2 linked regions of the Blastochloris viridis genome follow. The protein of the gene in region 2 interacts with the protein of the main gene of each other region in a pairwise test. Links are inferred from orthologs where the notes say so. Each region holds a gene or a part of one and is shown on either strand. Other genes may lie near its edges.

Region 1 (3,743 bases), 150 kb from region 2 along the record:
CGTGACCCTTGCCGGCCACTACCAGCACATCCCCGGCTTTCAGGCCGGCAACAGCGGTCCGAATCGCCTCGCCGCGGCCGGCGATCTCCTCGGCATTCGGCGCGCCCTGAACGATCGCGCGGCGGATCACCGCCGGGTCCTCGCTGCGCGGGTTGTCGTCGGTGACGATCACGCGGTCGGCGAGCCTGGCGGCCACCTCGCCCATGATGCGGCGCTTGCCGGGATCGCGGTCGCCGCCGGCGCCGAACAGCACCACCAGCCGGCCCGTGGTGAAGGGGCGCAGCGTCGCCAGCATCTTGTCGAGGCCGTCGGGCTTGTGGGCGTAGTCGACGAACACCAGCGCGCCGCCGGTCTCGGCCACCATCTCCAGCCGGCCCTTGGCGCCCTCAAGGTGCTCCAGCGCCGCGAACACCGCGCCCGGCTCCGAGCCGGTGACAATGGCAAGCCCGGCCGCCGCGAGCGCGTTCGACACCTGGAAGGCGCCGGCCAGCGGCAGCAGCGTCCGGTAGCGGCGGCCTGAGGTCTCGACCTCCAGCCGCTGGGCAAAGCCCTCGACCTCGGCGGAGATGAGGCGGATGCCGGCGCCGCTGCGGCCGACCGAGAACACCCTGAGGCCGCGCGGCCGCGCCACCGCGCGCACCCGGTCGGCCTCCGGCAGGTCGGCATCGACCACCACGCCGGCGCCCGGCGGCAGCAGCACCTCGAACAGCCGGAGCTTGGAGGCGAAGTAGGCGTCGAGGGTGATGTGATAGTCGAGGTGGTCGCGCGACAGGTTGAGGAAGGCGCCGGCCGCGAACCGCATGCCGTCGAGCCGGCGCTGGTCGATCCCGTGCGAGGACGCCTCGATGGCGAGGTGGCTGACGCCCTCGCCGGCCAGCCGGTCGAGCGTGGCGTGCAGGCTCAATGGGTCGGGCGTGGTCAGCGAGCCGTAATCGGCCCCCGACGGCGCCACCACCCCGATGGTGCCGATGCTGGCGGCGGCGTGGCCGAGCGCGCTCCAGACCTGGCGCACGAACGAGGTGACCGAGGTCTTGCCGCTGGTGCCGGTGACGGCGACTTCCAGCGCCGGCTGGCGCGGGAAGAGCCGCGCCGCCGCCCGCGCCAGTGCGCCGCGGACATCCTGGAGCACCACCACCGGCACGCCGAGATCGCCGGGCGGCGCGGTGGCGGCGACCACCGCCACTGCGCCGGCGGCGACCGCGGCCGGCGCGTAGGCGAGGCCGTCGGCGTGGGTGCCAGGCACCGCGACGAAGACATGGCCGGGCGCCACCCTGCGGCTGTCGACCGCGAGCCCGGTGACGGTGAGGCCGCCGGCGCGGTGGCCGGGCGGCAGGTCGGCGGCGAACAGTTCGGCAACGGTGGTCATTGCGGACCTATACCAGATCGCGCCGCGGTGATGCGTGGCCCGCCCTTGAGCAGCGCTTCTGCGGGCGGCAGGTCCTCGCGCTTCTCCAGGCCGAGCATCGGCGCGACGCGGGCGATGATCTTGCCGGTGGTCGGCGCGGCGTTCCAACCGGAGGTGGCGAAGCCATGGGTCTCGGGCAGGCCCTGGGGCTCGTCGAGCATCACCAGCACGAGGTATTTCGGCGCGTCGGCGGGCAATATCGCCATGAATGCCGCCATCACCTTGTTCTTGGCGTAGCGGCCATTGATCACCTTCTCGGCGGTGCCGGTCTTGCCGCCGACGTAATAGCCCTTGACCTCGGCCTTGGTGGCCGAGCCGACCTCGGCGTTGAGGCGCATCAGATAGCGCATCTTGTCGGAGGTCTCCGGCTTGATCACCTGGACGCCGAGCTTGCGCGCCTCCGCCGCCGAGCGCTTGAGGAAGGTCGGCGGGATCAGGGCGCCGCCATTGACCAGCGCGCACACCGCGGCGGCAGCCTGCATCGGCGCCACCGACAGGCCGTGGCCGAACGCGATGGTGACGGTGTTGAGCTCGCCCCAGCGCTTGGGAACGATCGGCTCGGCGCTCTCGGGCAATTCGGTGCGCAGCCGCTCCAGCTGGCCCATCTTCTTGAGGAACGCCTTGTGGCCGTCGACGCCGATCGCCAGCGCCATGCGCGCGGTGCCGATGTTGGAGGAGTGGGTGAACACCTCCGGCGTCGACAGGATGCGGCGGGTGGCGTGGAAGTCGTCGATGGAAAAACGGCCGTAGCGCAGCGGCGCGCGGGCGTCCCAGGTCGAGTTCAGCGAGATCTTGCCGGAGTCCAGCGCCATCGCCAGCGTCAGCGCCTTGAAGGTCGAGCCCATCTCGTAGACGCCGGTGGTAAGGCGGTTGATGGAGGCGTCGTCCTTGGAGCTCGCCGGCTTATTGGGATCGTAGTCCGGCAGCGACACCATGGCGATCACCTCGCCCGAATTGACGTCGAGGATGGCGCCGGAGGCGGCCTTGGCCTTGAACTTCGTCTTCGACTGCATCAGCTCGTCGCGCATGGCGTGCTGAACCCGCAGATCGACCGCGAGCTGGACCGGGTTCTGGGCGCGGTCGGTAGCGAGCCCGATCTGGTGCAGGAAGGCCAGCCCGCTGGAATCGACCCAGCGCTCGATGCCGGCGATGCCCTGGTTGTCGATATTGACGTGGCCGAGCACGTGGCCGGCCACCGCGCCGGCGGGATAGACCCGCTTGTTCTCGCGCAGGAAGCCGATGCCGGGAATGCCGAGCCGGTGGATCTGCGCCTGCTGCTGCGCGGTGATCTCGCGCCTGAGCCAGGCGAAGCCCTTCTTCGACGACAGCCGTTCGCGGGTTTCGGCCATGTCGAGATCGGGCAGCACGGCGGACAGCAGTTCCAGCGCCTCGTCGACGTCGATGATGCGGCGCGGCTCGGCGAACAGCGAGGCGGTCTTGACGTCGGTGGCCAGGATCTCGCCGTTGCGGTCGAGGATATCCGGCCGCACCGAGGACATCGCATCGCTGGGCGTGCCGCGCCGGCCGGCGCTGCCGTCGGCACCGGCGGCGAGATAGGCGGTCTTGCCGGCGATGACGGCGAAGATCAGCGCGAACACGCCGATCACCAGCCTGAGCCGCCCGCGCGACACCGTCTGCGGGTCGGCGCTCGGCGGCTTGGCCAGCCGTGCGACAACGTCCTGCACGCGGGCGGCCACGCCGGCGGCAAGGCGGCCCGGCTTTGAGGAGCGGCGGGCGGCATCGCTCATTGGACAGCCCCCGGAATGGAACTGGTGATGTCGAGCGGGTCCATCTCCTCGATCATGTCGCCGATCGGATCGCCCGGCGGCTTCGGCTTCTCGGGCAGCTTGTCGAGCTTGTCGAGCCGATCGAGTTCGAAGCTCTTGAGCGCGAGGTGGCGGCTCGCCAGCTCCTGGATGCGGTCCGGCCGCGACAGCTGGCTCCATTCGGCGCGCAGCAGCGCAATGGCTTCCTTCTCCTTGCGGATCTCGCCCCTGAGCTTGGCGATCCGCTCGGCCTGCAGCGTCGATTCGTACTTGACGCGATAGACCCCGACCGCGGCGCCGATCAGCGCCAGCACGACGATGATGTTGAGAATGCGTCCCACCGGCCCCTCCGTCAGCGCCGCCGGCGGGCGCCGGCGAACGGGTCGGGCACCCAGCCCGGTGCCGGCGGCTCGTCGCGTGCCGGCGCCAAGGTGCGCAGCGCCGCGCGCAGCTTGGCCGAGCGCGCCCGCGGATTGGCGGCGACCTCCGCCTCCGATGGCTCCACCGGCTTCTTGGACAGCGGCGTGAAGGTGGCGGGCGCGACGGCGGTTTCCGGCCGGTGGCGCGAGCCG
Region 2 (5,797 bases):
ATATTGGCCGAGATACTTGCGGCCGCGCACCATGCGGTCGCTGGAGACCATGCGATCGGAGAAGGTGAGGAAGGTCTGTTGGAAGACGCCCTGGCCCTGGTCGCGCCGGATGATGGCCGGATCATAGGTCACGCCGGCAAGCGCGGCCTCGATGGCGGAATTGGCCACGCCGGCGGCGCGCGCCTCGGCCTTCACCCCCTCCAGCCAGCTCTCGAAGCTGCCCGAGGTGCGGCACGGCACGCTTGCGGGTGCTGCAGCCGGCGTCGCCGCGGCCGGGGCCGCTATCAGCGCCGCCACCGCCGCAACAACAAGGCTGAAGCCGGTGCTCCGCCGCTTTGTCGATGTCCGCCGCATCGTCTCCTCCTGACGTCCCGACCCGGATCGGCGGTGAATCACCGCCACTCCCGGCCAAGCCTACACCAGCCGAAGTCGATGGCGACGTGATGGCGGTCTCTTAGAGACCGTTTGGAAACTCCGACGGGGCCGCGCCGGAGCCGATTTCGGGCGCTCCGGCAGGAGCCGATCGAAGAGCGTACCGGGGAGTACGGTCGAGATCGGCGACGAACCGGGCGCCCGAAAGCGGCCCGGCCCTTCGGGTTGCGGGGCGAACGCCGGTCGCGGCGTCAAAAAGCTCGCCGATACTCCCCGGTATCGGTCTCGCTTTCCTCCTGGCGTCCGGCAGTTCGCGCACAACGCGGCCTGCCGTCCGAGTTTCCAAACGGTCTCTTAGCGCTCGAAGCGCTGGGCCACCCAGCGCGACTTGGTCCACAGCTTCCAGATTGCGGCGAGGCAAGCCGCCATCGCCGCCGAATAGCCCAGCCACACCGTGACCGCGCCGCCGAGCCGGCCGCTCTCATAGGTGAGGGTGCCCGCCTCGAAATCGAGCGAATGCTGGAAGTGGCGGAGCAGGAACACCAATGCGCCGAGGCAGAGCAACTGGCTGAAATACATGATCTCCAGCCGGATGTGGTCGGCGTAGCGCGCGTTGAGCACCTTCAGGATGAAATAGATGTTCGCCACCGACAGCACGATCACGCCGCCGTCGAGCACGGCGTGGCGAAGGAAGGTGCGCGAGCCCAGTTCGGCGACATTGACCAGTGCGCCGATCAGATCGAACGTCGCCACGCCGATGATCAGCGCCTGCAGCGAGATGAATACGAACGGCATGACACGCCCCCGCCGTCATGAACGGACTGCCGGCTCGCGCGCCAGACCTTCGAGGCCGCGCGCCGCCAGCCTGCCGCATCGGCGGCAGGCCGCGACGATGGCGGCGCCGGCCGGAGCGGTCAAGGCGGTAAGAGCGCGGGGCCGGGCGCTCTCAATCGCGAAATCGGCCGGGCCGGGCGCCGCATTTCCTCCCTAACCGCCCCTTAACGAAACCGCCGGCATCCTGCAGATCGGGGGCGCCTCAACGGTTGGGCGGGACGGGTCCGGCATGGCGTGGAAGGAGCGCAGGCAGGGCGGGCACCGCGCGCCGGAAGGCGAGAGCCGGCCGCGCGGCACGCTCGACCTGCGCCTCGATCCCGCCGACCGCGTCGGCGGCCCCGCTGGCGGCAAAACCTCCGGCGGGAGAATCCCCGCCGCCAAAGCCCCCACTGCGAAGAAGCGCCCGCCCCCTAGCAAGGCCGCCCACCCGGAGCCGGCGCCGCGCAAGCCGGTGCGCAAGGCCCGCCGCGGTTTTCTCGGCTGGATCGGCCGGGCGGTCTATTGGAGCGTCGTCATCGCGATCTGGGCCGGGCTGGCCGGGCTCGGCCTGCTGGTGTGGCAGGCGGCGCATCTGCCGCCGATTCAGTCGCTCGATGTGCCGAAGCGCCCGCCGACGGTGCAGATCGCCGGGCTCGACGGCAGGGTGATCGCCACCCGCGGCGAGATGGGCGGGGCCGCGGTGCCGCTGCAGGCGCTGCCGGACTATCTGCCCGACGCCTTCATCGCCATCGAGGACAAGCGCTTCCGAGACCATTTCGGGGTCGACCCCGTGGGCATCGCCCGCGCCGCGGTCGCCAATGTGTTGCGCCGCGGCGTGTCGCAGGGCGGCTCGACCCTGACCCAGCAACTGGCGAAAAACCTGTTCCTCACCCAGGAGCGCACCTTCTCCCGCAAGCTGCAGGAAGTGGTGCTGGCGCTGTGGCTGGAGCGCAAGTTCTCCAAGGACCAGATCCTCGAACTCTACCTCAACCGGGTCTATTTCGGCGCCGGCGCCTATGGCGTGGAGGCGGCGGCGCAGCGCTATTTCGGCAAGCCGGCGCGCCAGCTGACGCTGGCCGAATCCGCCATGCTGGCGGGCCTGGTCAAGTCGCCGACCCGGCTGGCGCCGACCCGCCACCTCGACGCCGCCCAGCGCCGCGCTGCGCTGGTGGTCCAGGCGATGGCGGACGAGGGCTACATCAACCGCCAGGCCGAGGCGGTGGCGCTGGCCCGCCCGGCCCAGGTGGTGAAACGCCAGGATGCCGGCTCGATCGGCTTTGTCGCCGACTACGTGATGGACGTGCTCGACGATCTGGTCGGACACGTTGAGGATGACGTCACCGTCATCACCACCCTCGATCCGGTGCTGCAGCAGCTTGCCGAGCGCGCGCTAGTCGAGACGCTGGCGCGCGATGGCGCCAAGGCCGACGCCAGCCAGGGCGCGATGGTGGCGATGAGCCCGGACGGCGCGGTGCGGGCGCTGGTCGGCGGCCGCAGCTACGCCGACAGCCAGTTCAACCGCGCTGTCACCGCGCGCCGCCAGCCCGGCTCGGCGTTCAAGCCGTTCGTCTACCTCGCCGCGCTGGAGCGCGGCCTCACCCCGGACACGCTGCGCGACGACAGCCCGATCCAGATCAAGGGCTGGAAGCCAGAGAACTACACCCACGACTATCGCGGGCCGGTGACGCTGACCACCGCGCTCGCCCACTCGCTCAACACCGTGGCGGTGCGGCTGGCGCTGGAGGTCGGCCCCAGGGCGGTGGTCGACACCGCCCAGCGGCTCGGCATCGCCGCCAAGCTCGAAGCCAACGCCTCGATCGCGCTCGGCACCTCGGAGGTGACGCTGCTCGAGCTGACCTCGGCGTTCGCGCCGTTCGCCAATGGCGGGCTGCCGGCGAGGCCGGTGATGGTCGAGCGGGTGCGCGCCGCTGGCGGCAAGACGCTCTACGTCCGCCGCGCCGACCCGCGCGGCCGGGTGGTGGCGCCGGGCTATGTCGGCATGATGAACGCGATGCTGGAGGAGGTGATCGTGTCCGGCACCGGCCGCAAGGCCCAGATCGCGGGCTGGCAGGCGGCCGGCAAGACCGGCACCACCCAGGACTTCAAGGACGCCTGGTTCGTCGGCTTCACCGGTCGGCTGGTGGCCGGGGTGTGGCTCGGCAACGACGACTCCTCGCCGATGAAGAAGGTGACCGGCGGCGGCCTGCCGGCCGAGATCTGGGGCCGCTTCATGCGCGAGGCCCACCGCGACTTCGCCCCGACCGAGCTGCCCGGCGGCAGCCGCGGGCCGAATTTCCGCTGGACCACCCCCGATCAGCCGCCGTCGGCTGAGGCCGAGCGGCCCGCCATCCAGGGGCCGGGCTTCGGCGGCCGGGCTGCGGGCGAGAGCGGCAGCCTCGACGGCTGGCTGATCGACCGCCTGTTCGGGCGCGGGCAGTGACCGGGTTCCCGGTTGATCAGTTCGGACTGGCCGTTGGCCGAGGGCCGCGTCGATTCGCTCTCCCCTTGCGGGCAAGCACCCCTTGTAACTTGAATGCGCCGCGATCGGGTAAGCTACCGGGTGCGGTGACGGGTGGGAGCCCGCAAACCCCTGGGTCGTCCGAGACCGTGGGTGAGATCGGCGCCCCACCCGTCGTTCCTTCGAACCCGGACAGTCGCCAGGGCCGCACGAGCTCGCTTCGGCAAGGTCGGGTCATGTCGGAACAGATCACCGTCGGTATCGATGTCTCCAAGGATCGCCTCGATGTCCATGTCCGCCCCCTGGGCGAGGCGTTTGCCGTCCCGCGCGACGGCGAAGGCCTCGCCAATCTCTGCCACCGCCTGACGGCGCTCGCCCCCGCCCTCGTCGCCCTGGAGGCGACCGGCGGCTTTGAGGCGGTCGTCACCGCAGCGCTGGTTGCGGCCGGCCTGCCGGTGGTGGTGGTCAACCCCGCCCAGGTGCGTGCGTTTGCCCGCGCCCTCGGCAAGCGCGCCAAGACCGATCCGATCGACGCCGCGGTGATCGCCCACTTCGCCGCGGCCACCGCGCCGGAGGTGCGGCCGATGCCCGACGAGGCGACGCGCCGTCTCGCCGCGCTGATGGCCCGCCGCCGGCAGATCGTCGAGATGATGGGCGCAGAGCGCCAGCGCCTGCGCCATACCGCCGTCGCGCGCGTGCGCCAATCGATCGAGCGCCTCATCCAGGCCCTCGAAAAGGAACTCGCCGAGATCGACCGCGACATCGACACCGCCGTCCGCAGCTCGCCCGCCTGGCGCGAGGCCGAGGACCTTTTGTCCTCCGTTCCCGGCGTCGGGCCAATCGTGGCGCGCTCGCTCCTCGCCGAGCTGCCCGAGCTGGGAACGCTCGACCGCAAGAAGATCGCCGCCCTCGCCGGGCTCGCCCCCTTCACCCGCCAGTCCGGGTCCTGGAAGGGGCGCAGCTTCATCGGCGGCGGTCGCTCGACCGTCAGAACAGTGCTGTTCATGGCCGCGCTGGTCGCCAGCCGGTACAACCCCGTCCTGAAAACCTTCTACCGCCGCCTCCTCGACGCCGGAAAGCCCAAGATGCTCGCTCTCGTCGCCGTCGCCAGGCGCCTCCTCGTCATCCTCAACGCCATCCTCAGAGACAAACAGCCATGGCGAACCGCTTGACCAGAAAGACAGTCGCTCACCCGCCTCGCGATCTTCGCGATCGCTCGGCATCCTCTCCCGCAAGGGGAGAGGGAAGAATGAGCCGAGCTGGTCAAACGGAAACCGTTGTGCGGAAAATGCTCTAATTGGCGAAATACTGCTCCAGCACCCGCCGGTAGATTGTCGCCAGCGCTTCCAGCTCGGCCACCGGCACCGCCTCGTCGACCTGGTGCATGGTGGTGCCGACCGGGCCGAGTTCCACCACCGGGCAGGCCGCCTTGATGAAGCGGGCATCGGAGGTGCCGCCGCCGGTGGAAGGCTCCGGCCGCCGGCCGGTGACCGCCTCGACCGCGTCCGCCACCATCGCGGTGAACGGCCCGGACGGGGTGATGAAGCACTCCGACACCGTCGGGTCCCACTCGACGCGCCAGCGCCCGACCGGCGCCGCCACCCCGATCTCGGCCTCCAGGTGCGCGCGCAGCGTGGCCGGCGTCCAGCGGTCGTTGAAGCGGATGTTGAAGCGCGCCTCGACCTTGGCGGGGATGACGTTGAAGGCCGGGTTGCCGGTGTCGAGCGAGACGAATTCGAGGTTGGAGGGCTGGAACTGCGCGGTGCCGCCGTCGAGCGGGCGGGCGAGCACGTGGTGGAGAATGCGGCTGAGCCGCCGTATCGGGTTGTCGGCGCGGTGGGGGTAGGCGACGTGGCCCTGCGTTCCCTCCACCACCAGCGTGCCGGACATCGAGCCGCGCCGGCCGACTTTCAGCGTGTCGCCGAGTTCGGCCACCGAGGTCGGCTCGCCGAGAATGCAATGGTCGAAGGCGATGCCGCGCTCGCGCGCCCACTCGAGCAGCTTCCTGGTGCCGTTGATGGCCGGGCCTTCCTCGTCGCCGGTGATGAGGAAGGAGACGGTGCCGCCGATGTCCGGCCCGCGCGCGGCGATGACCTCGCTCACCGCTGCCACCATGGCGGCGATGCCGCCCTTCATGTCGACGGCGCCGCGGCC

What was found.
Region 1: the proteins of BVIR_RS02620 (region 2) and BVIR_RS01955 interact in binary tests that used the Escherichia coli proteins (3 or more experiments, as listed by UniProt). The link is inferred for Blastochloris viridis from one-to-one orthologs.

The regions. Positions count from the first base shown.
Region 1 is NZ_CP012946.1:428,560-432,302, reverse strand. Bases 759-3,743 are described here. They hold BVIR_RS01955 (peptidoglycan D,D-transpeptidase FtsI family protein), read right to left. Parts: upstream 3,154-3,743; coding sequence 1,363-3,153; downstream 759-1,362. Other genes in these bases: rsmH (16S rRNA (cytosine(1402)-N(4))-methyltransferase RsmH), read right to left, coding at 3,524-3,743; ftsL (cell division protein FtsL), read right to left, coding at 3,150-3,512; BVIR_RS01960 (UDP-N-acetylmuramoyl-L-alanyl-D-glutamate--2,6-diaminopimelate ligase), read right to left, coding at 759-1,366. In the rest of the region: more of BVIR_RS01960, read right to left, coding at 1-758. UniProt on the Escherichia coli protein: Essential cell division protein that catalyzes cross-linking of the peptidoglycan cell wall at the division septum. Required for localization of FtsN.
Region 2 is NZ_CP012946.1:572,548-578,344, forward strand. What follows is about bases 1,123-4,030. They hold BVIR_RS02620 (transglycosylase domain-containing protein), read left to right. Parts: upstream 1,123-1,435; coding sequence 1,436-3,625; downstream 3,626-4,030. Other genes in these bases: BVIR_RS02615 (hypothetical protein), read right to left, coding at 1,123-1,167; BVIR_RS02625 (IS110 family RNA-guided transposase), read left to right, coding at 3,880-4,030. Also shown: BVIR_RS02610 (lytic murein transglycosylase), read right to left, coding at 1-354; more of BVIR_RS02615, read right to left, coding at 727-1,122; more of BVIR_RS02625, read left to right, coding at 4,031-4,815; dapE (succinyl-diaminopimelate desuccinylase), read right to left, coding at 4,937-5,797. UniProt on the Escherichia coli protein: Cell wall formation. Synthesis of cross-linked peptidoglycan from the lipid intermediates.